DNA from 3 places in the Pseudarthrobacter sp. LT1 genome. Region 3 is predicted to be linked to each of the others. Evidence: riboswitches for the same ligand, from Rfam matches in the RefSeq annotation. Region 3 holds a riboswitch; each other region holds the start of a gene.
The links. Region 3 has a riboswitch for thiamine pyrophosphate ahead of thiD (bifunctional hydroxymethylpyrimidine kinase/phosphomethylpyrimidine kinase). Riboswitches for the same ligand answer to the same signal wherever they lie in the genome.
Positions count from the first base shown of each region.

Region 1: another riboswitch for thiamine pyrophosphate. It lies ahead of thiO (glycine oxidase ThiO); the one in region 3 lies ahead of thiD (bifunctional hydroxymethylpyrimidine kinase/phosphomethylpyrimidine kinase).
Region 2: another riboswitch for thiamine pyrophosphate. It lies ahead of VIK36_RS20015 (ECF transporter S component); the one in region 3 lies ahead of thiD (bifunctional hydroxymethylpyrimidine kinase/phosphomethylpyrimidine kinase).

Region 1 covers NZ_CP141830.1:3,153,212-3,162,868, reverse strand. Annotated here, with positions in the region: gene VIK36_RS14815 (RNB domain-containing ribonuclease) at 1-1,364, opposite strand, end outside; gene thiE (thiamine phosphate synthase) at 1,404-2,153, opposite strand; TPP riboswitch at 2,181-2,299, shown strand; gene thiO (glycine oxidase ThiO) at 2,292-3,593, shown strand; gene thiS (sulfur carrier protein ThiS) at 3,590-3,826, shown strand; gene VIK36_RS14795 (thiazole synthase) at 3,831-4,646, shown strand; gene VIK36_RS14790 (hypothetical protein) at 4,721-5,023, opposite strand; gene VIK36_RS14785 (DUF3107 domain-containing protein) at 5,082-5,306, opposite strand; gene VIK36_RS14780 (TetR/AcrR family transcriptional regulator) at 5,369-6,034, opposite strand; gene moeB (molybdopterin-synthase adenylyltransferase MoeB) at 6,120-7,319, shown strand; gene VIK36_RS14770 (glutamyl-tRNA reductase) at 7,398-8,723, opposite strand; gene hemE (uroporphyrinogen decarboxylase) at 8,882-9,657, shown strand, end outside.
Region 2 covers NZ_CP141830.1:4,251,519-4,261,175, reverse strand. Annotated here, with positions in the region: gene VIK36_RS20065 (Na(+)/H(+) antiporter subunit C) at 1-387, shown strand, start outside; gene VIK36_RS20060 (Na+/H+ antiporter subunit D) at 384-1,991, shown strand; gene VIK36_RS20055 (Na+/H+ antiporter subunit E) at 1,988-2,533, shown strand; gene VIK36_RS20050 (monovalent cation/H+ antiporter complex subunit F) at 2,530-2,808, shown strand; gene mnhG (monovalent cation/H(+) antiporter subunit G) at 2,798-3,208, shown strand; gene VIK36_RS20040 (DUF4235 domain-containing protein) at 3,225-3,488, opposite strand; gene VIK36_RS20035 (CDGSH iron-sulfur domain-containing protein) at 3,587-3,847, opposite strand; gene VIK36_RS20030 (glycosyltransferase family 2 protein) at 3,844-4,887, opposite strand; gene VIK36_RS20025 (iron-containing redox enzyme family protein) at 4,923-5,978, opposite strand; gene VIK36_RS20020 (heme-degrading domain-containing protein) at 6,155-6,697, opposite strand; TPP riboswitch at 6,783-6,923, shown strand; gene VIK36_RS20015 (ECF transporter S component) at 6,991-7,614, shown strand; gene VIK36_RS20010 (ABC transporter ATP-binding protein) at 7,614-9,161, shown strand; gene VIK36_RS20005 (energy-coupling factor transporter transmembrane component T) at 9,158-9,657, shown strand, end outside.
Region 3 covers NZ_CP141830.1:2,664,560-2,674,216, forward strand. Annotated here, with positions in the region: gene VIK36_RS12530 (hypothetical protein) at 1-88, opposite strand, end outside; gene nadD (nicotinate-nucleotide adenylyltransferase) at 96-764, opposite strand; gene VIK36_RS12540 (hypothetical protein) at 766-1,005, opposite strand; gene VIK36_RS12545 (glutamate-5-semialdehyde dehydrogenase) at 1,084-2,466, opposite strand; gene proB (glutamate 5-kinase) at 2,493-3,629, opposite strand; gene obgE (GTPase ObgE) at 3,634-5,223, opposite strand; gene rpmA (50S ribosomal protein L27) at 5,341-5,604, opposite strand; gene rplU (50S ribosomal protein L21) at 5,666-5,974, opposite strand; gene thiD (bifunctional hydroxymethylpyrimidine kinase/phosphomethylpyrimidine kinase) at 6,238-7,758, opposite strand; TPP riboswitch at 7,766-7,863, opposite strand; gene VIK36_RS12575 (Rne/Rng family ribonuclease) at 8,047-9,657, opposite strand, start outside.

The DNA of each region.
Region 1 (9,657 bases), 490 kb from region 3:
CCGTTTCCGTTGCCGTTGCCGTTCTTCCCGTTCCCGTTTCCATTCTTGCCGTTTCCGTTGCCGTTTCCGTTTTGCGGCTTGGATCCGGAAATGACGATGGCATCAAACTCCTGCCCGATGTGGTTCAGCAGCAGCGCCGCTTCCACGGTATCCAGGGCCAGGCGTTCCATTCGGGAGGCCAGCTGGTCCGATCCCGCCATGATGCCCGGGAGCAGCGGCAGGGCCTCCCGGGCCCAGCCGGGGACGTCGCCGCCGTTGCTCAGGGCCTCGCAGATGACCAGCACGAAGCGGTCCACCAGGCGGCGCAGCGGCGCGGTGGTGTGGGCATAGGCGGCGCCGATGGCCGACTGGATGCCGTCTTCGGGGACAGTGCCATCGAAGGCGGTGTAGGACGCGCCACGGAACAGCATGCCGGCTGAGTGCATGATGGCCAGCTGCCGGGGATCGGTGGGATCGAGCGACCGGAGGTACTCGCCGTAGCTGACCTCCCCGTCCCACGGCCTGCCCAGCACCTCGGTCTGCAGCCGGAAATGCCGCAGGGACCGTTCATCCGGAGCGGGCATGGTGCGCAGGATGCCCACTTTGCCCTCCAGCATGAGCTGTGCGGCGGCCATTCCGGTCATCAGGGAAATCTGCGCATTCCAGTCCTCCACGGGAAGCTGCGGAACAGCGTCGATCCGGTAGCCGCCGTCGGGCAACTGGACGATCTCCTGCTCAGGCATGTTCAGGCTGGCGCCCCCGCGTGCCCGTTCCAGCGCCACCCGCTTCAACCCCACCTCGCGGAGCAGCCCCAGCACGGGCGAGGCAGTCCCGGCGTCAAGATCGGCCTGGGCGCCTTTGTAGCTGAGCTTGTCACCGCTGATGACCCGCGCCCGCCGGACGCCCACGGACAGCACTGTCGCGTCACCGTCGAGCGTGAAGTCCCAAACGAAAGCCGAACACTCCTGGCCGGGCAACAGGCTTCCGGCGCCCTCGCTGATCACCTCGGGGTGCAGCGGGATCCGGCCGTCCGGGGCGTAGAACGTCTGTCCGCGGCGCCGGGTTTCGGCGTCCAGCGGGCCGCCCGGAGCAACAAACGCCGGAACGTCGGCGATGGCGTACATGACCCGGTAGCCGTTTCCGTCCCGTTCGATGAACACTGCCTGGTCCAGGTCCGTGGAGGACGCCGGATCGATGGTCACGAACTCGACGGCGGTCAGGTCGTATGACGGCAGTTTCAGCGCCGCGATGGCGGCCCGGGCGTCTTCCACTGCTTCGGCGGGGTACGGCCCCGGCAGTTCAAGTTCCGTCCGCAGCAGGCCCAGCGCCTCTTCCAGGGCGTTCTTGTGGTCATGGACGTTGGGGGCCAACCGATGATGTGACACAAAAATCAGCGTATCCCCAAGTCCCGGAATTAAGCAGGCTCAGGAGCCGGTGCCGTCCAGCGCGTCGAGAAGGGAGGCGGCGGCGGCCGCGGGGTCGGGTGCCTCCGTGATGGCGCGGACCACCACGATCCTGCCGGCACCCGCCTCCACCACTTCCCGGACGTTTCCGTGGTCGATGCCGCCGATGGCAAACCACGGCACGGGATCTCCGGCCTGCCGGGAGGCTTCGGCGGCATATGTCACCAGTTCAGGGCCGACGGCGGCCCTGCCGGGCTTGGTGGGTGTGGCCCAGACCGGACCCACGCAGAAATAGTCCAGCCCTGACGGCCCAACCGTTGCGGTCAAGGCGGCGTCCACCTGGTCGGTGGTGTGGCTGGAGAGTCCAATGGCCGCGTTTCCGTTGACCAGCGTCCGTGCTGCCGGCAGCGGAAGGTCCTTCTGGCCAATGTGGAACACCGGTGCCCCGGACAGCACGGCGATGTCCGCACGGTCGTTGACGGCCCACAGCCGGCCGTGGCGTACCGCTGTTTCCTTCAGGACCGCCAGGAGGTCCAGTTCCTCTGCGGCCTCGATGGTCTTGTCGCGCAGCTGGATGATGTCCACGCCGCCGGCAAACGCGGCGTCAATGAACTCTGCGAAATCGCCGCGCGCCGTCCGTGCGCCGGTGCAGAGGTACAGGCGGGCTGCCTTGAGGGCGTCGCTGTGGCCGGCGTTGGCAACTTCGGCGGTGAGGGCCGCGGTGGCTGGAGCGTGGGGGCCGGCGGGCAGGGATGAGGCGGACACATTCATGCCTGCAAGCCTAGTTCCTCTAAACTGGGCAGGTACTGCGGGAGCCTGCGGCAGCTGTCACAAAGCGCCGGGCTGAGAGGGCGTCAGAGCCGACCGCTTGACCTGATCCGGTTAATGCCGGCGTAGGGAAGGAACCACATGCGCAACCCCGTTGACAATGTCCCCGGGCCCGCCCATACCGGCATCCAGTCCACCGTCCGGGCCGACGTCGCCGTCATCGGCGGGGGAGTGGTGGGCCATGGCATCGCCTGGGAGGCGCAGCGTTCCGGACGCTCCGTTGCCTTGATCGATGACGCACCCGGAAACGGTGCCAGCTGGGCCGCCGCGGGCATGCTTGCCCCGGTCAGCGAACTTCACTACCAGGAGGAGGACCTCCTGGAACTGATGCTTGAGGCATCGTCCCGCTGGCCCGGGTTCGCGGCGGGGATCGCCGGCGCGACGGGGGCGGATTGCGGATACCTGACGACGCCGACACTCGCCGTGGGTGCCGACGCCGCGGACCGCCGCGCGCTGATGGACCTCCGCGCGGTACAACAGGCCAACGGACTGGGGGTGGAGCCCCTGGCCGTGCGCGAAGCCCGCAAACGCGAACCGCTGCTCAGTCCCGCCATCGCCTGCGCCCTGGACACACCCGCAGACCACCAGGTGGATCCCCGGCGCCTGGTGGCAGCCCTGCGGTTGGCCCTCGCGGGCGCTGCACTTAGGTCCCCGGAGCGGGCCGCCGCCGGAGCGGTGGACGGGTATGCCGTACCCGACCGGGCCGCCGGCCTGCTGTGGGAGGGCGGAGCGGTTACCGGTGCCGGCCTCGCCGGCGGCGGCACCGTCCTGGCGGCGGAAACCATCGTGGCCAACGGCCTGCAGGCAGGGGACCTTGGGGGCCTGCCCGACGGCCTCGACCTGCCACTGCGCCCAGTCCACGGGGACATCCTCCGCCTCGCCGTTCCGCAGCACCTCCAGCCCCTGGTGACCTCCACGGTGCGCGGCCTGGTGCACGGCGTCCCCGTCTACATCGTCCCCCGGCAGGACGGAACCGTGGTGATCGGGGCAACCCAGCGCGAGGACGCGCTCTCCGATGCCGTGAGCGCCGGAGGCGTCTACCAGCTGCTGCGGGACGCGCAGGCGCTGGTGCCCGCCGTCGCCGAACTGGAACTGCTCGAGTGCACCGCCCGGGCCCGCCCCGGTACCCCTGACAACGCGCCCCTGCTGGGCCGCGTGCGGGTGGATCCGGGGTCCGGAAACCCTGCCGACGGGCACGTCCCGGGACTCATCATCGCCACCGGGTTCTTCCGGCACGGCGTCCTGCTCACACCCGCCGCAGCCGCCATCTGCACGGCGCTGCTGGACGGTACATCCGATTCCCGCTGGGCGCCCTTCAGCCCGGAGCGGTTCTCCCGGCCGGCGGCAGCCGCCACCACACCCCACATCAAGGAGACAGCGTGAACATCACCCTGAACGGAAACACGCACGAGGTGGCCGACGGCGCCTCCATCACCACGCTCGTCAGCCAGGTCACCGGGCGCCCGCTGGCACCCAACGGACAGGCGACGGACGGCGGGAAACTGGGCGTCGCCGTCGCGCATAATGCCCAGGTGGTGCCGCGCAGCCAATGGTTCGCCACCGCGCTCGCCGAGGGCGACGATATTGAACTTGTCACTGCAGTACAGGGAGGCTGACGCCATGACCGAAACCAACACCATCAACCCCGCCGGAAACGCGGGTGCCGCCGACGCCCTGGTGATTGACGGCGTCGCCCTCGGATCCCGGCTCATCATGGGCACGGGCGGGGCACCCAGCCTGGACGGCCTGGGCGCAGCGCTGCTGGCCTCCGGCACCGCCCTGACCACAGTGGCCATGCGGCGGTACTCCACGGCTGAAACTGGGTCGCTGTTCCAGCTGCTGGTGGACCATGGGATCCGCGTGCTGCCCAACACTGCCGGCTGCTTCACGGCCAGGGACGCGGTCCTTACTGCGGAACTTGCCCGGGAGGCTCTGGAGACCGACTGGGTGAAACTGGAGGTCATCGCGGACGAGCAGACCCTCCTGCCGGACGCCGTGGAGCTCGTGGACGCCACGGAGCAGCTGGTCAACCGGGGGTTCAAGGTCTTCGCCTACACGAATGACGACCCCGTGCTTGCGCTGCGGCTGGAGAACCTCGGCGCCACCGCCGTCATGCCGCTGGGCGCCCCGATCGGCACCGGACTGGGAATCCTGAACCCGCACAACATCGAGCTCATCGTTTCCCGCGCCTCGGTGCCGGTGGTTTTGGACGCAGGGATCGGCACGGCGTCAGACGCTGCGCTGGCCATGGAGCTGGGTTGCGACGCCGTCCTGCTGGCCACGGCAGTGACGCGGGCCCAGAACCCCGCGCTCATGGGCGAGGCGTTCAAGCATGCAGTGATCTCCGGCAGGATGGCCAGGGCCGCCGGGCGCATCCCTCGCCGGGAGCACGCCCTTGCCTCGTCCGCGATGGAGGGCCGGGCGGAGTTCCTCTGACCCCACCGTGAGACAGGTGTGGCCACCACCCGGATGGGTGGTGGCCACACGCGTATTTACTGACCTGCCGGCGGTCAGCGCCGCAGAATGACTGTCAGCCGCTCCGTGTCCCGGCGCGCACGGGTACGGCCCAGGTAGACGACGGCGGCGACGGCTGCAGCTACTCCGACGACAATGGGCAGGACCCACGGAAGCCAGGTGGTCCCCGGCAGGTAGCCGAAGCCCGCGGTCATCAGGATGATCCACGCCAGCGCCGCAACACCCGCCGCAACACCGGCCGGAACTGCCGCACCGTATTTGGCATGCCGCTTGTCATTGGCCCAGACGACGAAGCCGGCGGCGACGCTTGCCAGCACCACGATGGTCAGCGAAAGCATGGATCTCCTTGGAAAACTGCGGTGGCCCGGGGACGGGCAGAGGGTGAAACGGGCCGGACTAGAACTGGCCGAAACCTACGCGCCGGACCTCCTCGGCACCGATTTCCACGTAAGCCAGTGCGTTGCCCGGAACAATGATCAGGCGTCCTTTGTCATCCTTCAGGCGCAGTTCGCTGCCCTCATTAATGGCTTCGCCAACAACCTTGGCCACCGTCTCCGCATCCTGGGTTGATTCCAGCACGATTTCGCGGCCAACGTTCTGAACGCCGATCTTAATTTCCAAGGGGGCCTCCCAGCCTGTGAAAGTACTCGTGTTTCTCTACGAGGTGTTGTCTTATTTGTAGTCTAGGACTCTTTGGGGAAGCGAGAGATTCCGCGCCAAGCTAAACGGTAGATGAGGTCGCTGGCCACATCGAGGTCCAGGTTGCCGTCCGTTTCCAGCCAGTACCGGGCGCTGACCTGGGCCATTCCGGCCAGGCCGCGGCCCAGGAGTTCGGCTTCCAGGTGGGGGAGCTTGGTGTCCTCCGCAATGACCCGGGCGATGGCGTCGGCGAAGGTCCGGTTGAAGGTTTCGAGCCGCGAGCTGACATCGGGATCGTTGATCAGGTCGGACTCGAACACCAGGCGGTGGGCCTGGTCGTCATTGGCGATGAAGTGGAAGTAGGCGCGCATGACGGCCTGGACGCGTTCATCATTGTCCGTGGTGGAGTTCAGGGCGCCCAGCATCAGTTCGGTCAGTGAGGCCAGGTGGCTTTCCAGCAGGGCGAGGTAGAGGTCGCGCTTGGAAGGAAAGTGCTGGTACAACACCGGTTTGCTCACATGGGCGGTTTCTGCAATCTCATCCATCGCCGCACCGTGGTAGCCGTTGGCTACGAACACCTCCTGGGCCGCGGCAAGGAGCTGTGCGCGGCGCTCATCCCGGGGCAAGCGGGCGGACCGCTGGCCTGCGGGGCGGGAGGGAGTTTGGGGTGCGGCGGAGGTCGGACGGTCAGCCCGTGCTTCAGGGACCACAGTTGTCCTTCTTTCCATTGCAGTTACCCTTCACTTTACTGCGGGGTAATATGACCCGGCGGTATCCCGGGGCATACATTGAAGTATGGCTTCGACTTTCACCGCAAATGTTGCAACCCCTGCCCTGGATCCGCTGGTGGAACCGGCTGCCGGCCTCACCCCCGCCGAGGTTGAACGGTACTCCCGGCACCTGATCATTCCCGAGATCGGCGCGCTGGGGCAGCGGCGGCTCAAGAACGCCAAGGTGCTGGTCATCGGCGCCGGCGGCCTGGGTGCCCCCGCCCTGCTGTATCTCGCCGCGGCCGGGGTGGGAACGATCGGAATCATCGACGACGACGTCGTGGACTTGAGCAACCTGCAGCGCCAGGTGATCCACGGCGTCAGCGACGTGGGCCGCCCCAAGATCGAATCGGCGCGCGATGCCATTGCCGAGCTGAACCCGCTGGTTGACGTCCGGCTGCACAACGTGCGCCTGGACTCATCCAATGCCCTGGAACTGTTCAGCGGGTACGACCTCATTCTTGACGGTGCCGACAACTTCGCCACCCGGTACCTGGTGAACGATGCCGCCGCCATCCTGGGCAAGCCCTACGTGTGGGGTTCCATTTTCCGTTTCGATGGCCAGGTCAGTGTGTTCTGGGAGAAGCACGGACCCACCTACCGGGACCTGTACCCCGAGGCACCGCCTGCCGGTTCCGTGCCGTCCTGCGGTGAGGGCGGCGTCTTCGGCATGCTGTGCGCTGCCGTGGGATCGCTCATGGTGACCGAAGCGGTGAAGCTGATTACCGGCGTCGGACGTTCCCTGCTGGGCCGCGTGGCCCTGTTTGACGCACTGGGCGGCAGCTGGCGTGAAATTCGCGTGTCGAAGGACCCGGCTGCCCAGCCCATCACGGAACTCACTGACTACGAGGCGTTCTGCGGCATCGCCCCGGCCGCCCCGTCGGACACGGAACACATCGTCACAGCCACCCAGCTGGCCACCATGCTGGCCTCACGGAAAGCCGGGCTCAAGGACTTCGAACTGGTGGATGTCCGCGAGTCGGGGGAGTACGACATCGTCCGGATCGACGGGGCCAAACTCATCCCGCAGGGACGCATCCTGGCCGGGGAGGCCTGGGATGAACTTCCGCAGGACCGGGACATCGTGTTCCACTGCAAGGCCGGTACACGCTCCGCCAACGTCCTGGCGGCGGCCCGGCAGGCCGGCTATCAGCGGGTCAGCCATCTCGACGGCGGGATCCTGGCCTGGGTGCGGGATGTGGAACCCGGGAAACCGGTCTACTGACCGGTTGCTCTATCAGATATGGCTCGCAAACCGGTGGTTTAGGAGCCATATCTGATAGAGCAAGGGGGTGTTTGTGGGTCAGGCGGTCTCGCGGCCCTTGTGGTCCACCGGGCACTCGGCCTCCACCACTGCCGTCGCGGCCGTGCCGGGCTGCTCGACGGTGATGCCGTACAGCGCTTCAAGCGCCGCAACGTAGTCATCCTGCTGCCCGTTTGCGGCGAGTTCGCGGGCGCGGACGGTGGGGACGTGCAGCAACTGCTTGACCATGCGGCGGAGTGCGAACTCCACTTCTTCGGCGGCAGCGGTGCAGCCGTGGCGGGCACGGACCTTTTCCATCTCCGCGTCCAGCACGTTCATGGTGTGGCGGCGCAGGGCAACGATGGCGGAGTCCACGGAGCGGGCTTCGCGCTCCTGTTCGAAGGCCTTGGCGGCGCCTTTGACGATGCCGCTTGCCTGGGCCAGCGATTCCGCCTGCTCCTGCGGTGCTGCCAGGCGCACCGATTCCAGGGTCAGCAGTTCCACGCCGTCCAGCTCGCCGACGGCAGGATCGAAGTCGTGGGTGAGCGCCAGGTCGATGGCAATCAGGGGCTGGGGTGAGTCCGCACGGACCTGGGCCAGTTCGTCCGCTTCAACCCGGGTGTCCGAGCCGCTGCAGCCGATCATGACGTCGGCGGCCGCCACCGCCGGGCGCAGCGAATCCACGTCCAGGGCAGACCCGCCGCGCGAGGCCACGAATCCTTCGGCCCGGCCGGACGAGGAGTATACGGAGATGTCCGTGCAGCCGCGTTCACGCAGCAGTGCCATCGTGGCGCCGGCGTACGCGCCGGTCCCGAACAGCACAACCTTCTTGGTCGACCAGTCGGGGTTTTCGGAAAGATCGGTGGCCAGGTCCAGGGCCACCGAAACGATGGAAAGCCCCCGGGAACCGAGGGCCGTCTGCGCGCCGACGTCCTTGGCGGTTTTCGAGGCGGCCTGGAACAGCCGGACCAGGCCGGCGCTGGCAGTACCGTCGTGCTGTGCGGTGATGAGGGCGCGGCGCACCTGGCCGGCGATCTCGCGTTCACCAACGACGGCGGAGTCCAGTCCGGCGCTGACGGCGAACAGGTGCTGGGTCACCTCGGGACCGGTCCGGGTACTGAAGGAGCGTGACACGAGGGGCTCGGAGAGTCCGCTGGCCTGGCTGATCCGCGACACCAGCGCCGCCCGGGCCGCTTCGACGTCGTTCGGATTGGGAGCTTCGCCGTAGATCTCATAGCGGTTGCAGGTGGCGAGGACCACCGCTCCGGCCACGGCGGGGGATTCGGTGAGCGCGGATGCGGCAATCCCGGAGGAACCGTTGCTCAACTGAGCAACGGTTTCAAGATCGATGTCGGCGTGTGTAGCCACCAATGAGAAAAGAACCACAGCAGACCAATCATAGCTTTTTCGTTGCCCGGTAGAACAACCACCGGAAAGGATAGTCGCCACACCTGGACGTGATCCGTGCCACCTCGGCGATTCCCGTGCCCTCAGCGACAGGTTGTCGTTATCTTTTGCAGCTCTTTTTGGGCACAATCAAAAGCATGACTCCTAGCCCTGCCGTCTCCGCTGCCGGCACCCTCGCCGCAGACCATCCACTGATGGACGGCCGCACAGCAGACTCCCCGCTGATCACGGCCTACCGCGGCGGCAAGCCGTCCCGCCGTCCCGTCTGGTTCATGCGGCAGGCCGGCCGGTCGCTGCCCGAATACCTCAAGGTGCGCGAAGGCATCGCCATGCTGGACTCCTGCCTCCGCCCGGAGCTGGCCTCTGAGATCACGCTCCAGCCCGTCCGCCGCCATGATGTCGACGCCGGCATCTTCTTCTCCGACATCGTTATCCCGCTGAAGCTCGCGGGCGTGGGCGTGGACATCGTGCCCGGGGTCGGGCCGGTCCTCGACAAGCCGGTACGCACGGCAGCCGATGTTGCCGCCTTGCCGCAGCTCACGTGGGAAGCCCTGGAGCCGATCCGTGAAGCCGTCCGCCTCACGGTGGCCGAACTGGGCAAGACGCCGCTGATCGGTTTCGCCGGCGCACCGTTCACGCTGGCCGCCTACATGGTGGAAGGAAAGCCGTCCCGCGACCACCTGGGCCCGCGGACCATGATGCACGCCGACCCGGAGACATGGAACGCGCTGGCCGACTGGGCTGCCGACGCTTCCGGCATGTTCCTCCGGGCCCAGCTGGAGGCGGGCGCCTCGGCCGCCCAGCTGTTCGACTCCTGGGCGGGCTCGCTGGGGCTGGCCGACTACACCAAATACGTTGCGCCGGCGTCGTCCCGTGCCCTGGACCACGTCCGCCACCTGGGTGCCCCGCTCAT
Region 2 (9,657 bases), 1.6 Mb from region 3:
GCCCTGATCCTGACGTCGATCGTGATTTCCTTCGCCGTCACGGCATTCATGCTGGGCATCATCTACCGCACGTGGGTGCTGGCACGCCAGGACGACATCCAGGATGACGTGGAGGACCTCAGGGTGGCGGAGACCCCCAGCTTCGATGCGGAGGACGACGCCGAAGTCCCGGCGGAAACGTCCGAATTCCCGCTCACCATGCTCGGTTCCGACGGCCGGAACGTGTCAGACCACGGACCCTCCGGAGCGGACGCCGGCCAGGAAACGGACCAGCCGGTGGCCACGCTGGTGGCCGGCGGCCGGGAAATGCCCGCAGAACACGCTGCCGCGGAGGAAAAGCCCGGCTCACTCAACGTTGACCCCAGCCCGGAAGGAGGCGGAAAGTGAACATCGCAAGCTTTGCCCCGCTCGCCGTCGTACTTCCCATCCTGGGCGCCGCCCTGACCTTCCTGCTGATCCGGCACTCCAGGGCGCAGCGCGCGGTGAGCATCGGCCTGCTGTCGCTGACCCTGGCGCTCGAATGCCTCCTGCTGGCCTCCGCGTGGAACGGCGGCACCGCCGCGGTGACCATCGGAGGCTGGATCCCTCCGTTTGGCATCGTCATGGTGGTGGACCAGTTTTCCTCCCTGATGCTGGTGGTGTCCTCCGCCGTGAGCCTGGCCGTGCTGGTCTACGCCACAGGGCAGGGCATGGCAGACGGCGACCACGACGCACCGGTCTCGATCTTCCACCCCACGTACCTGATCCTGGTGGCAGGGGTGTCCAACGCGTTCCTGTCCGGTGACCTGTTCAACCTCTACGTCGGCTTCGAGATCCTGCTGACCGCAAGCTACGTGTTGATGACCCTGGGCGGCACCGGGCCGCGCATCCGCGCCGGCGTCACCTACGTGGTGGTGTCCGTGGTGTCCTCCGTGCTGTTCCTGATTGCCATCGCCATGGTCTACGGAGCCACCGGAACGGTGAACATGGCGGACCTGGCCATCAAGCTGGGCGAACTGGACCAGGGCACCAAAACCCTGCTGCATGTGATGCTCCTGGTGGCCTTCGGCATCAAGGCCGCCGTTTTCCCCCTGTCCTTCTGGCTCCCCGACTCCTACCCCACGGCGCCCGCGCCGGTCACCGCCGTGTTCGCCGGCCTGCTGACCAAGGTGGGCGTCTACGCGATGGTCCGGACCGAGACGCTGCTGTTCCCCGGCGACACGTTGAACACGCCCCTGATGGTGGTGGCGCTGCTGACCATGGTGGTGGGCATCCTGGGTGCCCTGGCCCAAAGCGACATCAAGAGGCTCCTCTCGTTCACCCTGGTCAGCCACATCGGCTACATGGTGTTCGGGCTGGCCATGTCCTCCGCGGTGGGACTGGCAGCGGCGGTCTTCTACGTGGCGCACCACATCACCATCCAGACCAGCCTCTTCATGGTGACCGGCCTGATCGAGCGCCGCGGCGGCAGCTCGTCCGTGGACCGGCTGGGCGGCCTCGCAAAGCTCTCGCCCATGCTGGCCCTGCTGTTCTTCATTCCCGGCATGAACCTCGCCGGCATCCCGCCGTTCTCCGGGTTCCTTGGCAAGGTGGGGCTGCTGCAGGCCGGCGTCCAGCTGGGCACACCACTGGCCTACGCGCTGGTGATTGGCGGGGTGGTGACCAGCCTCCTGACCCTGCTGGCCATCGCCAGGGTATGGAACCGCGCCTTCTGGCGCCGCCCCACCGACGCCGAGCACCCGGACCCGGTGCTCCTTGCCCCTCCTGCGGCCAGGGTTTCCGGTCCAGGCGCCAAGGTCAACAACACCGTGACGCTCCTGCCGCGCACCATGGTGGGCCCGACAGCGGGCCTGGTGGTGCTCGGCGTTGCCCTGACCGTCTTTGCCGGACCGCTGTTCGGCCTGTCGGACCGGGCCGCCCGGGACATGCTGGACCGGTCGCCGTACATCGAGGCGGTGCTGGGCGACGGTACGCCGGTCCCGGGCGCAACTGCCGGGGGAGGAGGGCGATGAGCCGCAAGCGCATTTCGCTGCGCCAGGAATTGCCCCTGCTGGTCTGGCTGGTGATCATCTGGGGTGCCCTGTGGCAGGATTTCAGCCCCGGCAACCTGTTGTTCGGTGCCCTCCTGGCCGTGGGCGTGGCCCGGCTCTTCTACCTGCCGCCGGTGGAACTCAGCGGCCGTTTCAACATCCTTTACGCCGTGCCCTTCGCGCTGGCCTTCGTGGGCAAAGTGGTGGTGGCCAGCGCCCAGGTGCTGTACCTGGCGACGGCCCGTGGACCCAAGGTGACCAACGCCGTCGTCGCAGTGAAGCTGAGGAGCCGCCAGGACCTGATTGTCACCGCCACCGGACATGTGATCTCCCTGATCCCGGGCTCGCTGGTGGTGGAGGTGGACCGCTCCACGTCCACCCTGTACCTGCACGCCCTCAACATCACCTCCAAACAGGACGTGGAGGGCCTGCGGAACGAAGTCCGCTCCATTGAAGCCGGCCTGATCCGCATCATGGGCAGCCGCGAGGAACTCGAAGAAGTGCAAATGGAGGCCACCACATGATGAACGTTGTCCTTGCCGTTACAGCCGTCATTTTCTCGCTGGCAGCGGCCGGCGCCATCATCCGGATTGCCCGTGGCCCCTCGCTGCTGGACCGGGTGCTGGCCACCGACGTGCTGCTCGCCATCCTGGGCGGGGCGCTGTGCATCGACATGGCCGTCAACCGGCACCTGAACAACCTGATGCTGGTGGTGGCCATCTCCATCATCGGGTTCATCGGGTCCGTGACGGTGGCCCGGTTCGTGGCGGACCGGAGGGTGAAGCCCAATGAATCCTGACTTCTCCGGGCCGGACGCCTGGATCGACACTGTCTCCGCCGTGTTCATGGTGGTGGGGGCGCTCATGTCCCTGGGCGCGGCGATTGGCCTGCTGCGCTTCCCGGACCTGCTGAGCCGGATGCATGCCGCCACCAAACCCCAGGTCCTGGGCCTGTTCCTGCTGCTGGCCGCCATCGGGCTGCAGATGCGGACCTGGTGGGTGTGGCCGGTCCTGGTGGTGGCGTGGATCTTCCAGCTGCTCACGGTGCCCGTGTCCGCCCACATGGTGGGCCGGGCCGGCTACCGCACCAAGCACCTGCACCGGGAGCTGCTCACAGCCGACGAGCTGGAAGCCGTGGTGCAAAAAGCCGCCGCCGAGACTGCCCTGAAAGACAGTCCCGACGACGGCCGGCAGCGCTAAGCGGCGCCCGGGGCAGCTAGACGATGTCCTGGCTCTTGGCGAACCGGGTGATGGCGCGCTGGGTGCCGCGGTTTGCCAGGACCTGGATGATGGCACTCACAGACGCTGAGATCAGCGCGAAGGTCAAAGCAGAGCGGAGGCTGGTGGGGACGTCCTCGTTCTTGCCGGTGGGTGCTTTCTGCCCCGTGGTCTTTTCCCAGATGGTGTTAACCAGCTTGGTGCCGGCCAGGCCTGCGCCGAGGCTCACGGCGGTCCCGAGCAGTTTGATGAGAAGGTTCATTGCTGGTACTCCTTGCGGGCGGAAAACGGACTGCCCCCAGCCTAGCCTCACACCCGGGCTGGTCCGGGCAGGGCGTGGCCGGCGGCCGGCTTTGGGGATCAGGCAGGGGGCTTCCCGGCCGGGGGTTCGGAGCGGAACTTGATCATCTTGTGCGTGCCGTCGCAATAGGGCTTGATGGCGGAGGCCCCGCACCGGCACAAGGCGACGGTCCTCCGCTCCCTGGGCACGGCGTCGCCGGAAGGGGTAACGATTTCGAACTCACCCCTGACAATGAGGGGACCATCGGGGCACACCACGATCGAGCTGGCGGCGGATTCCTGGTCCGCGTCTGTTGGTGTTCCATGCTGTTCGGGGTTCATGCCTGCACCGCATTCATCGTCGTTTCCGGCTTTCTGGCTTCCTGGCCTGCTGGGTTGTGTGGGAGCTTGCCGCCGTGGAGCAGCAGGAGCTTTGCCTCGGAGTGCGCCGCGGTCCTGAGCTTTCTGCCTGCATACGGCATGCCGCCGCTCCACCTGAAAGCAAGCGCAAGCCACACGCAGACCGCCCGCTCAGCTGCCCAGAAGGGCGCAAACCATGCTGCCGAGGCGGGAAAGACGGCGCTCCCGTTGTGCCGTCGTCGTCCGATTTCTGCGCAGGCCACAGCTGCTCCGGCGAGCAACGCGATGGCCGCCCGCCGTGCCCTTGCAGGGAGGAGGGCGGCGCCGGCGGCTGCAGGCAGCAGGGCAAGCTCCGCGGCCAGCCGCCGCGGCTGGGCCAAGTCGTCGTAGGCCTGCCGCACACGCTGGCGCAGGAAGTGCCGGGCAGTTGGCGGCCGGCGTGCCACGAACAGGTCCGGAAGGATCCGCTCGCTTCCGCCGGCCGCCTTGATGGTCCGGATGAGCTCCAGGTTTTCAAACAGCACGCCTGCGTAGCCCCCGGTGGCCAGTAGGGCGCTCCGGCGTACCCCGAGCGTCCCCGGGTAGTCGGCAGACCAGGCGCGGTTGAGCAGCGTCCTGGCCGTATCCCAGCGGGCGTGCCAGGGAAGGGGAGCGAAGTAGTTTTGCGGCCGCACCACGTCCGCGGACTTGAGATAGTGCACGACGGCGGCGAGGGACTCGCGCGTGTAGCGGACGTCGTCGTCGGCGATGACGAGGAACTCCGCACGTGAGGTGCTGGCACCGGTCATCACCCCTGCCACCTTGCCGTTGCCGGTGCCGGTGCGGCCGGCCAGGTCCGGGCGGATGTGGCGGACCCCGCCGGGAAACGCGGCACGGTGGCGGTCGAAGAGGTTTTCCTCGGACCCGTCCACTACTATGACGGGCATCCAGCCCACCAAGCGGTGAAGGTAACCCGACAACTCGGCGAGGCCCGAGTCCCCGGTCCAGCGCAGGGGAAGGACGTATTCCGCGTCGTGTGCCACAAAACCCGGGGACGCCTCCGCGGGGGACCAGCCTGTCACGCTGCCGCCGGCACGGCCGCCCGAAGCGAGGTTTGCCCGGCTTCCCAGGAGGACATCAAGTGGCCGGAGACGCGGCTGTCGATGGCCATAACGGCCGTGGCACCGAACAGGACGTCCTCAAGGAGGCCAGGCTCAGCCTCAACCAGGCCGCCGGCAAGGTCCCGCCCGGCAATCTGTTCATGCACCGCGTCGGCTTCCACGTGCTCATCGAAATAGTGGGTGACGTCTGCGGCGAAACCATGCCGGCGGAATCCGTTGCCGTAGAAACGGTTGGGCTGGGAAGAGGTCATTTCGTACATGGCCAGGTGGCCGGTGATGGCCCCGCGCAGCCGCCGGTTCAGGCCGCACAGCGACATGAGGTTCACGGACGCGAGGGAGACGGCGGGGATGGTATCGATGTAGGCGCCGTACCTGTCGTCCAGGCCCAGCCCGCGCATGGTCCGGGCAAACAGCGCACTGTGCATCCGCTCCGGCCTGCCGCCGCCGTATTCGTCGGCCTGGATTTCCACGAGGGCAGCCTTGGCCCGGCCGGATAGCCGCGGAATGGCCCAGGTGTGCGGATCCGCTTCCTTCAACTGGTACACGGATTTGTGGATCAGGAACTCTTTGAGCTGCTCCAGGCTTGCCTTCCGTGCCACGAAGCGGGAAACGCTCGGGCCGGTGTCCATAGCGGCGAGGCCGAAAAGGACGTCGGCCACGGCATCGCTGGTCATGGCAATCCCGGCGGGCAGTTCGACATTACCGGCGGTTTGGCGTGCGGCGGCGCGAAGGGCGGCTTCAAAGGGTTCTTCGATCAGTCGCCGGACCCTGATCAGGGCCGGTTCCCACTCCCAAGCGTCGCTGACCCCGTCCAGGCCCGAGTAGTGCAGTTCGTACAGGCAAAAGAGTGACAGCTGGATGTCTTCGTCGGCAATGATGTCACCGGTACCCGCCACCTGCGCCGCCACCAGCCGGTACAGCCCGTCCAGCTCCGGAGTGGCAGCATCAGGGGCCTTGGACAGGGCCGCAAAGAGGGCGCTGCTGATGGGACCTCTGGTGTCCGGGATTCTCACGGTGCTCCTTGGTTGCCGCGCCGGTTCGGGGAACGGCCGCCGATGGTGCTCCCATTCCCTGTGGTGGTCGTACCCCGGGGGACAACATAGTAAGCATGATTACTAATAAAAGCTAAGCAGCCCGGGGCCGCTTGGCAAGTACCGGTGCGTGTCCCGCTGCGCCGGGTCAGCCGGCGCTACTCGTCCAGAGCCGAACCCAGGATGTCGCGCAGTGCCTCCACCGCCAGTTCGTGGTCCTGAAGCTGCGGCAAGCCGGACACCGCCACGGAAGCCACCACACCAACGCCCGTGACCTGGATCGGAAACGCGCCCCCGTGTGCCGCATAGCGGGACTGGTCGAACCAGGCGTTGTCCTCGATCCGGCCGCCGCCCAGCCGGCCGCGCAGTCCCACCAGGAGGGAGGGCACCTCGTACCGCAGGGCAGTGCGCTGCTTGGCCCGGATCCAGTGGCCGTTGTCGGGCGTGGCGCCCGGAAGTGCGACATGGAACAGCACCTGGTCACCCTTGGCGATGTCGATGGCGATGGGCAATGACCGCTCCTTGCCCAGTTCAACGAGGAGCAGGCCCAGGTTCAACGAATCATCCAGCGAGAAGCCGGGGAACTGGAGCTCACGGACCTCTGCCTCGATGCGGGCAATCTGCGCCTCCAGTGAGCCCTCCGGCTGGGCGTCGCTGGAATCAGGATCGAACCCGGTTACATCCGGTGGATTGGCGGTCATGGCCCTCAATCTACTCCTGCCAGGTGTAAACTTGACCACGCCCAACTGGGCAAAATAGACAGCGTTACCCAACCACAAGCAACACTAAAAACGACAGGGGAGCGCCGCCGTCGGGCATCCTGGCACAGGCCGGGCACCGCAGGTGGGCGCTGAGAGTGCGGACAGCCGCAGACCCTCGAACCTGATCCGGTTAGTACCGGCGCAAGGGAGTCGAGTTCTCAAAGTGTCGCGGATGCACGGCCACAGGCCTGCACCCGGGTCCACTTTCCCCTCCTGTTTCCCAGGAGGATCACATGAGCACTGCAGCAATCAAGAAGACCACCAGTAAGTCCTGGCGCGTCGTGGACATCGTCGTCGCCGCGCTGGTGGCCATCGCGGGCGGCGTCATCTTCTGGGCATGGGACCAGGGTGCCGCCGCACTGTCCGCCCCCATGAACGCCGCCTACCCGCCCCTGACCGGACTGCTCGCCGGCGGCTGGATGATTCCCGGGGTGCTGGGCATGCTCATCATCCGCAAGCCCGGAGCCGCCCTGTTCTGCGAGACTGTAGCCGCAACCGGCGAACTGCTGATGGGTTCCCAGTACGGCGCCTCGGTCCTCTTCTCGGGTTTCATCCAGGGCCTGGGCGCGGAAATCATTTTCGCGATCTTCGTCTACCGCAAGTTCAACCTGCCCGTATCGCTGCTGGCCGGCGCCGCGGCAGGGTTCTTCTGCGGACTGAATGACTCGTTTGCGCCGTGGGGCTGGAACATTGCCTACTCCGGCGCGGACAAGCTCGCCTACATCGTGCTGACCACCCTTTCCGGGGCCATCCTGGCTGGCGCTTTGTCCTGGCTTGCCACCCGCGGCCTGGCCCGCACCGGCGTGCTGGGCTCCTTCGCGTCCCGCAAGGCTGCCACGGAGCCCGTCTTCTCCTGATGGCATCCTCCCAGGACGCCTCCGGCACGGTCCGGCCTGCCGCCATCGCCGCCCGCGGCTGGGGCTGGCGGCACGCCGGAAGGGCCAAGCCCGCCGTCCACGGCCTTGACCTGGACATCGCCCCCGGGGAGCGGGTGCTCCTGCTGGGGCCTTCCGGCGCCGGGAAGTCCACCCTGCTGCACGCCCTGGCCGGCGTCCTGGGAGACATCAACGACGACGGCGAGGCAGGCGACGCCGACGAGTCCGGTTCGCTGCTGGTGGACGGAGCCCCGCCCCGGGCACGGCGCGGCCGTGCCGGTCTCATGCAGCAGGACCCGGAGACCCAGGTGGTCCTGTCGCGGGTGGGGGACGACGTCGCCTTCGGCGCCGAAAACCTTGCGGTGCCCCGCGACGCCATCTGGCCGCGCGTTCACGAGGCACTTGCCGACGTCGGGCTCGCCCACCTCCCGCTGGACCACCCGACGTCGGCCCTGTCCGGCGGCCAAAAGCAGCGCCTGGCGCTGGCGGGCATCCTGGCGATGCGTCCCGGACTGATCCTGCTGGACGAGCCCACCGCCAACCTGGACCCGGACGGCGTGCTGGAGGTCCGCGACGCCGTGGCCCGCTCCCTGGACAAAACCGGGGCGACGCTGGTGGTGGTGGAGCACCGGGTGTCCGTCTGGAAGGACCTGGTGGACCGGATCGTGGTCCTGCAGCCGGGCTCCGCCGCCGATCCTGCAGTGCTCCTGGACGGGCCGCCGGACCGAGTACTTACGGAGGCGCGGAGCATGCTCGCCGCAGCGGGCGTCTGGGTACCCGGGTACGTGCCGGCCACACGTGCCCGCGCCGCCGTCCCGGCTCCCGGCGCAGGCAGCCTCCTGCTGGCCGCAGAGCAGCTGGGCGTCTCCCGCGAACGCCCCCGCCGCAAAGGCTTCCGGAAGATCCTGCCTGTCCCGGTCCAGGAAGGCGTGGCCGCGCAGGTCCGCGCCGGGCAGGCCCTTGCCATCACCGGCGCCAACGGTGCCGGCAAGTCCACGTTCGCGCTGACCCTCGCCGGGCTGCTGGAGCCGGTGTCCGGAAAAGTGTCCGCGACGCTGGACCTCAGCCGCGGTGCCGGCATCGATCCCTACAAGTGGAAGGCCGAGCAGCTGATTTCGCGGGTGGGCACCGTATTCCAGGAGCCGGAGCACCAGTTCGTCACCGGAAAAGTGCTCGACGAGCTGCTCTTCGGGCCCCGGCACCTGGGGCACGGCGAGGACCGGGTTGAGGAACTGCTGGAGCGGCTGCGGCTTACCCAGCTGGTGGATGCCAACCCCTACACGCTCTCCGGCGGTGAGAAGCGGCGCTTGTCCGTTGCCACCGTCCTGGCCGCCAGCCCCCAGGTACTGATCCTGGACGAGCCCACGTTCGGCCAGGATGCCAATACCTGGGCCGAATTGGCATCGTTCCTGTCCGAGCTCCTTGATGCCGGCACCGCGGTGGTTGCCGTGACCCATGATGCCGAATTCATGGAGGCGCTTGGTGGTGCGGAACTGCGGATGGCCGCGGCCGAAGTGGTGGCGCCATGAGGCAGCAACTCACCTTGAGCGGCAACCACGCCCTCCTTGCCCGCGCGAACCCTTTGAGCAAGTTCGCGGCGGTCCTGCTCATCACGGCCGTCCTGGCGCTGTCCATCGACTGGGTGTCGGCGTCCGTTGCCCTGGTGTTCGAACTTCTGCTGTTTCCCCTGGCCGGACTCACCTTGTCCCTGCTGTGGCAGCGCGGCTGGCCGCTGATCCTCGCCGCTGCCGTGGGAGGCTGGAGCACCTCCATCCTGGCACCGGACAGCGGCAGGATCCTGCTCGACGCCGGCATCTGGACCATGAGCGAGGGGTCCCTCCAGCTGGGCATCGGATTCCTGTTGCGCGGTTTTGCGATCGCCCTCCCGGCAGTGCTCCTGATGAGCTGCACCGATCCGACCGACCTCGCCGACGCGCTCGCGCAGAAGGCACGCCTGCCGCACCGGTTCGTCCTGGGAACCCTCGCAGCGATGCGTTTGGTGGGGCTCATGGCCGAGGAATGGCA
Region 3 (9,657 bases):
GCTCCGTGGCCGGCAGGGCAGCCTGTTGGGCGTCCCTGGCCTTCCGGAGTTCCCGGCGGCTGCGGATTGGGGGCTGTTCCTGACTCATTGAGAACTCATTCAGTACTGGCTGGTTCGCGTGCTTCGGAAGTTGGGTCATCCGCGCCTGCGGGTGCGTCGGAATACAGGCCGTACTTGGCGATGTACTGGACTACCCCGTCCGGGACCAGGTACCAGACCGGGTTATTCGCGGCCACGCGGGCACGGCAGTCCGTCGACGAAATGGCCATGGCGGGCACTTCGAGCAGGCTGACATCGTCACGGCCCATGCCGTCAAGGACATGGCCGGGCCGGGTGACGCCCACGAAGTGCGCCAGCGACCACAGTTCGTCGATGTCCTTCCAGGACAGGATCTGCGCCAGGGCGTCCGCGCCGGTGATGAAGAACAGGTCGGCGTCGGGGCGCTGGGCCCTCAGGTCGCGGAGGGTGTCGATGGTGTAGGTGGGACCCGGGCGGTCAACATCGACACGGCTGACGGTGAAGCGCGGATTGGACGCCGTGGCGATGACGGTCATCAGATACCGGTGCTCGGGCTCGCTGACCTGTTTATGGGACTTTTGCCATGGTTGCCCGGTGGGGACGAAGACCACCTCGTCGAGGTCGAACTCCGCCGCGACTTCGCTGGCAGCCACAAGGTGGCCGTGGTGGATGGGATCGAAGGTTCCGCCCATCACGCCCAGCCGCAGCCTCCCCCGGGCCCCATTGCGTTGCAGGTTGTGGGAAATCTTAGTGGCCCTGCCCGCGATCGTGCTTGTTGGGGTGCTGGCGGTGCGGATCCGCGTGCTCGTCCGTGGCGGCGTGCCGGTTGCCGAGGTTGTTGTAGGACCAGGCGATGAGCATCAGCACGACCAGGATGGCGAACATGGATACGCCAAAGACCCACGGCTCGGCCCACAGCGGCGCAAGCTCCTCATGGCCTGATTCACCGGCGGCGGCGACGGACGTGGCAATCTGCTGGAGCAGCATTTTCTCCCTTTGTTCAAGGATCTAGAGGCAGCGGAACTTTCCACTGCCTTCCGGGTTCTGGTCTATGTTACCGCGTTGCTACCCGCGGACCTGGCCTTCGCCCTGGACGATCCACTTCGTGGTGGTGAGCTCGGTCAGGCCCATGGGGCCGCGGGCGTGCAGCTTCTGCGTGGAGATGCCCACCTCGGCACCCAGGCCCAGCTCCCCGCCGTCGGTAAACCGGGTGGAGGCGTTGACGATCACGGCAGCGGAGTCAACCTCAGCGATGAAGCGCTCGGCGTTGGCAAGGCTGTTGGTGAGGATCGCTTCCGTGTGTCCGGTGGACCAGGTCCGGATGTGCTGGACGGCTTCGTCCAGGCTGTCCACCATGGCCACAGCCAGGTCCAGGTCCATATACTCGGTTCCCCAGTCCACATCCGTCGCCGGCTGGGTTTCGATGGCGGGAGGCAGCGCGGAGCTGATGCGCCCGTCCACGTGGAGCCGGACACCGGCGCTGCGCAGGGCTGCAGCGACGGCGGGCAAGACGGTTGAGCCCGAGTGGACCAACAGTGTCTCCACGGTATTGCAGACACTGGGCCGCTGCGTCTTGGCGTTGAGCAGGATCTCCACGGCCATGTTCTCGTCGGCGGACTCATCAATGAAGATGTGGACGTTCCCCTCCCCCGTTTCGATGACCGGCACGGCGGAGTTGGTGACCACGGTCTGGATCAGGTCCCGGCCGCCGCGGGGAATCAGGACATCCACCCTGCCCCGGGCCTTCATCAGGACGGCGGCGCCCGCACGGCCGTACTGGTCCACCGTCTGGACTGCGTCAGCGGGCAGGCCAACGGATTCCAGGGCTTCGCGCAGAATCCGGACCAGCACCTGGTTGGTGGCTTCTGCTGCGCTGCCGCCGCGGAGGATCACGGCGTTTCCGCTCTTGAGGGCCAGCCCCGCGATGTCAACGGTGACGTTGGGCCGTGCCTCGTAGATGGCTGCCACCACGCCCATGGGAACGTTGACCTGGCGGAGGCGCAGCCCGTTGGGGAGCGTCTGCCCGCGCACCACGTTGCCCACGGGGTCCGGGAGGTTGGCCAGGTTCTCGAGGGCGGCCACGAGCCCGGCTACACGCGTTTCGGTAAGGGTAAGCCGGTCCAGGAGGGCGGCGGAGGTGCCGTTGGCCTTGCCCCGCTGCACGTCCATCGCGTTGGCGGCGAGAATGGCCGGGACGTTCTCCTGCAGGGCGGCGCCCACGGCCCGGAGGGCGCGGTCTTTCCAGGCCCGGTTGGCGGTGGCCATCCTGCGGGCGGCCTGGCGGGACCGGTCCGTGATGGCGTGGACAGCCGCCTCCACTTCTGCGGCGGACACGTCCGCACCCGAAACGGGCACCTCAGCCGATGCCGGTTCTGCTGAGGGACCCGGCTGCGCCTGCGCAGCAGTGGTTCCGGAATTTTCAGCAGTATGGATCAGGGCTTCAGTCATGATCCAAGTTTAGGCGAGGCGGCAGCTCAGACCAGCACCAGGTCGTCAACATGAACAACTTCACGGTCATAGCCGCTGCCCAGTGCCTCGCCCAGCTCGTGCGTGGACCGCCCCAGCATCCGCGGCAGTTCCTCCGACGAGTAATTCACCAGCCCGCGCGCAACGACGGTGCCGTCGGCTCCGGCCAGCTCGACGGCGTCGCCCGCTTCAAAGTCGCCGTGCACCGCGGAGATGCCCGCCGGCAGGAGGGACGTGCGGTGGTGCCGCACGGCGCGGACCGCACCGTCGTCCAGAACCAGCCGGCCCTGCACCGAGGCAACGTGTGCCAGCCAAAGGAGGCGGACCGGTTTGCGGGAGCCGTTGACGGAGAACCACGTGCCCACGTCCTCGCCGTTCAAGGCTGCGGCAGCATTGGGCGTGGAGGTCACCAGGGCGTGGATCCCCGATCCTGCCGCCATGCTGGCAGCTTCCACTTTGGTCATCATGCCCCCGGTGCCCACGCCGGCCTTGCCCGCTTTGCCGATGGACACGCCCTCGAGGTCGTGCGCGCCGGTGACCAGCGGGATGCGCTTGGCACCCTGGGCGGGCGGACCGTCGTAGAGGGAGTCGACGTCGGACAGCAGCACGAGCGCATCGGCGCGCACCAGGTGCGCCACCAGGGCTGCGAGCCGGTCGTTGTCGCCAAAGCGGATCTCGTGGGTGGCCACGGTGTCGTTTTCGTTGACCACGGGGACTACTCCGAGGTTCAGCAGCCGGTCCATGGCGCGGAGGGCATTGGTGTGCTGGCTGCGCCGCATCAGGTCTTCTGCCGTGAGCAGGACCTGGCTCACGGTGACGCCGTGTGCACCGAATGCCTGGGTGTACCGGGCCATCAGGAGCCCCTGGCCCACGCTGGCCGCGGCCTGCTGGGTAGCCAGGTCACGGGGACGCTTGGCCAGCCCGAGGGGAGCCAGCCCCGCAGCGATCGCACCGGAGGACACCAGGATGATTTCGGCGCCTGCGTTGCGCTTGGCTGCCAGCGCGTCAGCCAGGGCAGTCAGCGATTCCTCCGAGATACCGCCCTTGATGCTGGTCAGGGAAGAGGAGCCCACCTTGACCACGATCCGGCGGGCGCCGGCCAGCGCGCTTCTGTCCGCGGCACGGCCGGCCGGTACTGCAGTCATGCCCCTAGAGGTCATCGTCCGCTTCCAGTCCGCTTTCCTTAACGGGTTGGGCGGCACGGCGGCCACTGACGGACTCGGTCCAGATGCCGGCCTTGCGCTCCGCCTCAAGCTCGGCGCGGGCGGCAGCCTTGGCATCGCGGCGCTCCTGCTGCTCTTCGCGCTTCTGGCTGCGGGTGGGGCGGTCGCCGATATCGGCGAACCGGACGTCGGTGCCGCGCGGCGAGGCCAGCAGCTCAGCCCCCGCCATCATGGTGGGTTCCCAGTCGAAGACGACGCCGTCATCGTCACCGATAACCACCGTGTCACCCGGCTTGGCGCCCTGCTTGAACAGTTCGGTTTCCACGCCGAGCCGGGCGAGCCGGTCCGCCAGGTAGCCGATGGCCTCTTCATTGGTGAAGTCGGTCTGCTTGACCCAGCGCTCGGGCTTTTCGCCCAGGACGCGGAACAGCGGCTCCAGGTTCTTTTCCTCGCGTCGGATCTTGAACCCGGCTTCATTGACGGCGCGCGGGCGCAGCACGGCAGGCTGCACCTTGGGCGGGGCAGCCGCTACGGCGTCGCGGGCGGCCTTGACGATTTCCGCCATGGCGAAGCCGAGCTGGCGCAGGCCCTCGTGGCTGGTGGCGGACACTTCGAAGACGCGGTAGCCGCGCGACTCGAGCTCAGGGCGCACGAATTCCGCCATGTCCTTGCCGTCGGGCAGGTCCACCTTGTTTAGCGCGACCAGCCGCGGGCGGTGGTTCAGGGGAACCACTTCGCCGTCCTGGCCCGCATAGCTCATGTCGACGGCGTACTTCTCCAGCTCACCTTCGATGATGGCGAGGTCCGTGAGCGGGTCACGGTCAGACTCCAGGGTGCCGCAGTCAAGGACGTGGACCAGGGCGGCGCAGCGCTCAACGTGACGCAGGAAGTTGTGGCCCAGGCCACGTCCTTCGCTGGCGCCTTCGATGAGGCCGGGAACATCGGCAATGGTGAACCGCACATCGCCGGCCTGCACCACGCCCAGGTTGGGAACCAGGGTGGTGAACGGGTAGTCGGCGATCTTGGGCCGGGCAGCGGACATGGCCGCGATGAGGCTGGACTTGCCGGCGGACGGGAAGCCCACCAGCGCGATATCGGCAATGGACTTCAGTTCAAGGACAACGTCCCGGGAGTCGCCCTCGATGCCCAGCAACGCGAAACCGGGAGCGCGGCGCTTCTGTGAGGACAGGGCCGCGTTGCCAAGTCCGCCCAGGCCGCCGGCGGCTGCCACGAATTCGGTACCTTCACCAACGAGGTCTGCCAGGACTTCGCCGTCCTTGGTCTTGACCACGGTGCCGTCCGGCACGGGCAGGACCAGCGTCTCGCCGTTCTTGCCGCCGCGCCAGTCGCCCATGCCGGGACCGCCGTTGCTGGCGTGCCGGTGCGGTGCGTGGTGGTAATCGAGGAGGGTGGTGGTCTGGTGGTCCACGCGAAGGATCACGTCACCGCCATTGCCGCCGTTGCCGCCGTCGGGCCCGCCGAGCGGCTTGAACTTCTCGCGGTGGACGGAGACGCAACCATGGCCGCCGGTTCCGCCGGATACATGCAGTACTACCCGGTCTACAAAGCTGGCCACGTGGATCTCCTCAGGTGCTGTTTATATGGCGCCCGGGGACGCCACAACGATTGTAATGCTGTTAAAAGAACAGTGGAGCGGACCCTCAGGCCCGCTCCACCGCTTCAGAACTGGTTGTTACTCTGCAGCTGCAGCAGCAACGATGTTGACCACGCGACGACCGCGGCGGGTGCCGAATTCAACGGCGCCCGGGGTCAGTGCGAACAGGGTGTCATCCCCGCCACGGCCAACGCCGGCGCCCGGGTGGAAGTGGGTGCCACGCTGGCGGACGATGATCTCGCCTGCGGAAACAACCTGGCCGCCGAAGCGCTTGACGCCGAGGTACTGAGCGTTGGAATCGCGACCGTTGCGAGTGGAGCTCGCGCCCTTTTTATGTGCCATCTGAAATGCCTGCCTCTAAATTCTGGGGAATCTGTTGAAATACCTGAACAGTAACCGGTGGTTACTTGATGCCGGTGATCTTGACCTTGGTCAGTTCCTGGCGGTGACCCTGGCGCTTCTTGTAGCCGGTCTTGTTCTTGAACTTCTGGATGACAATCTTAGGACCACGCAGGTCCTGGAGGATTTCAGCCGTAACAGTTACCTTGGCCAGGTCAGCGGCGGCGGAGGTGACCTTGTCACCATCAACCAGGAGCAGTGCGGGCAGCTCGATGGTGCTGCCGGCTCCACCGGCGACGCGGTTCAGGGTAACGAAGTCTCCAACGGAAACCTTCTCTTGGCGGCCGCCTGCGCGGACAATCGCGTACACCACTTGGGAACTCACTTCTCTCGACGTTTATTACAAAATTTGCGTGCGGAACCGACTCGGAAAAGCCAGGATTCTCGCTGTGCCTCAACGCCGTGGGGTCATAACCCAAGTGTTGGCGTAAGCACCGAAGATCCAGAATACGCTAAATCCATCTACGGCCGCAAATGAGGCTGGTTCCGGCGGCCCGGCTGTGGTAGTAACCACACCCCGACAAGCTGCACCGCAACCATGCCCCTCCATGATAGCGGCGGTGCTGCCCGAAGGGGTCAGGAATGCAGCCTCGGCGCGTCGAAGAATTCCACTTCCAGGCGGCAGGACTGCTTGAACGCGGTCACCATCGCCGCCCGTTCGTGGTCGGAGGCCTTCCGCCCTGCCGCGTCCACGATGGCGATGGCCCGCCGGGTGGCTTCGGCGAAGCCCTCGTCGGCGTAGGTCCGGAGCCAGGCCGCGTAGGCGTGGCCGTCGGGCTCTCCCGTGGCAAGGAACTGGGCGTGCAGCTTTTCCCCGACCTCGGCGTAGAGCCAGAAACAGGGCAGGACTGCGGCGACCAGGACGGCGTAACTGCCCGACGCCGACGCTGCGGTGAGGTGGTCAACATACGCCTTGGTGACGGGGCCAAGTCCGCCCTGGGCAGGGCGGGTGCTGAGCCATGAGCGGTGCAGCTCCGACTCCACTTCCAGGCACTGCTGCGAGGATCCCGCCCAGAACAGCTGCTCCGCTTCGGACGGGGCCAGGGCACTCGCCCGGGCGAGGACCCGGGAGTAGCCGTTCAGGTACAGGGCGTCCTGCGCCAGGTAGTAGGCAAAGTCCTTCTCGGCAAGGTCTCCGGAGGCCAGGCCGCGGATGAAGTCCAGGGCGTAGATGTCCGTCAGGTCCTGCTGCGCTTCCGTCCACAGCCGGGCAGCGAAGGCGCCTTCCGCGAGGGCCGGCCGCACATGGTGGAAATGGTGCACGGGGCCGTTTCCCTGGCCCACCTCGAGCTGCTCCGAGTTCTCAAGGGCGCCGGCCAGCCATGGCTTGACCGTCAGGAGCGATGCCTCCCAGTCGCCAAGGCGTGCCTGGACGGTGGCCATCGCGGAGGACAGGGAGCAGCCGGTGCCGTGGCTGTTGCGGGTGGAAATTCGTTTGCCGTGCACTTCCACCACTTCCTGCGACAGGAGGCCGGCCGTGTTGACCAGCGCGTCCGGGCAGTCTGCACCTGCGAGGTGTCCACCCTTGACCAGCACGGTGGCCCCGGTGGCATCGGCAAGGCGCCTCCCCTGGTCCAGCGCCGCCGTCCAGGTCCCGGCAGGCTCCCCGCCCACCAGCATGGCAAGCTCCGGGAGGTTGGGAGTGATGAGGTGCGCCAGCGGCAGCAGTTCGCGGAGGGCAGCCTCCGCGGATTCCTTCAGCAGCCGGTCACCACTGGTGGCCACCATCACCGGGTCGAGGACCACGACGGCGGGGCGGACCTTCTCCAGCCATTGCCGGACAGTGCGGATGACGCTCTCGTCGCCCAGCATGCCGATCTTGACCGCGTCGATGGAGATATCGTCGCTGACCGCGTCCAGTTGTTCGGCCAGGAAAGCGGCCGGAGGAACGTGGACAGCCTGCACGCCACGGGTGTTCTGTGCCGTCAGGGCGGTGATGGCAGCCATGCCATATCCGCCGTGGGCAGCAATGCTTTTGAGGTCGGCCTGGATGCCGGCGCCACCGGACGGGTCGGAGCCCGCGATCGAGAGGACCCGCGGGACGTCCCGGCCCAGGGGCAGCGCGGTCGGAACGCCGGAGGCAGCAGGCAGGGGCACGGAAAGGGTCGAAGACAAGAGACATCCCTTCGCCGGTACTAGCCGGACAGGTTCAACGGGTCTGGATCTCAGCCGGCCTTCTGCGCGGCACCCCGTGTCGGTTTCCACCCTAGCCCGTAGGCCGCATCAGGAAAAAGGATGACAGCGCCCGGTCCAAGGGAAAAACAACCTCCCGGCAGCAGAAATCCCCGCCACACGGACGATTCCCCCGGTACTTCCCGGGGGAATGGTCCGCAGGGCGGGGATTCCTTACTGCGCGGCCGTCCGTTTGACCGGAAACTCCTGTACCTAGAGCTCCGAGGCAGGCACACCCACGCCGAGGATGATGGGCTCCTCAGGCGCCTTGCCCGGTTCCGCCGGCGCCAGCTGGGGCTTCACGTGTTCAGGAGCCTTGGCTGCGTGCGAATGGCCCGCGCCTGCCGCCTGGACGTTTTCGTGCTGCTGGACGGCGGTCTCGTTGGCGGCACCCTGCGCACGGCTGGCGGCACGGTGGCGCCGCGGCCTGCGTTGCCGCGACTGCTCCAGCGTGTGGTCGGAGTAGTCCTTCCCGGCTGCAGCTTCCGTTGCGGCGGAGCGGGCTTCCGCTCCCCCGTCGTCGTGCTGCCGTTCCGGCGCCACAGTTTCCGGCACCTTCACGGCTTCGGCGGTCTTGGCAGGCGCGTTCTCCACAGGGGACGCCGGCTGGCCGAGGTGGGCGAACGCTTCCGCGAGCCGGTCCAGGGTGAGGGCAGGTTGGGGATGCTGTTCCTCAGCGTGCTCCACGAACGGAAGCGGGACTTCCTCGCCGCCGAACGTCAGGACAGCTGCAGGACGTGCCGGGGCGTCGGCGTCGTGCTTCTCCTCGACGGGCGCCGGCGCAGGCTCCACGGAAGGCACCTGCCGGGCTGCCGCCACCTCGTCGTCATGCAGGTGGGCAGCATGGGCCGCAGCGGCAATGTTCGCCAGGGCAAGCCTGGTTGCCTCCGCCTTGGCGTGCCGCTCGGCGTCCGACGGGTCCGGCTGGACCGTGTGCACATGGACGGCAGGTGCCGGGGCCGCTTCGGGCTGCTGCCCGCCGCGTCCGCGCCGCCGCTTGCGTTCGGGACGCACGCCGGGCTGGGCATTGTCGCTCCGCTGCCCTTCCGTGCGGGTCTCGGGCCGGTTGTCGGTGCGCTGGACGTGGTGCTCGGCCGCAACGATGGTGGCGCGGCGGTGCTCCACGGGGTCGTCGTGGGTCACAACACCACGGCCGGCGCAGGCCTCGCACTGCTCGCCAAATACTTCCAGCAGTCCGGTACCCATGCGCTTCCGGGTCATCTGGACCAGGCCGAGTGAGGTGACCTCGGCCACCTGGTGCTTGGTCCGGTCACGGCCCAAGCACTCCACCAGGCGGCGCAGGACCAGGTCGCGGTTGGATTCGAGCACCATGTCGATGAAGTCGATGACGATGATGCCGCCGATGTCGCGGAGCCTCAGCTGGCGCACCACTTCCTCGGCTGCCTCGAGGTTGTTCTTGGTGACGGTTTCCTCGAGGTTGCCGCCGCTGCCGGTGAACTTGCCCGTGTTGACGTCCACCACGGTCATCGCCTCGGTACGGTCGATCACCAGGGAGCCGCCGGAGGGCAGGAAGACCTTCCGTTCAAGTGCCTTGTGGATCTGCTCGTCGATGCGCCAGGCGGCGAAGATGTCCTGGTCCTTGGTCCACTTCTCGAGGCGGCCCACAAGGTCCGGCGCCACATAGGTGACGTAGGCCTCGATGGTGTCCCAGGCTTCCTCACCGGAAACGATGAGCTTGGAGAAGTCCTCGTTGAAGACGTCGCGGACCACCTTGATGGTGAGATCGGGTTCGCCGTAGAGCAGCTCGGGAGCCAGGATCTTGGTGGACGCGGATTGGCTTTCAATGCCCTCCCACTGGGCGCG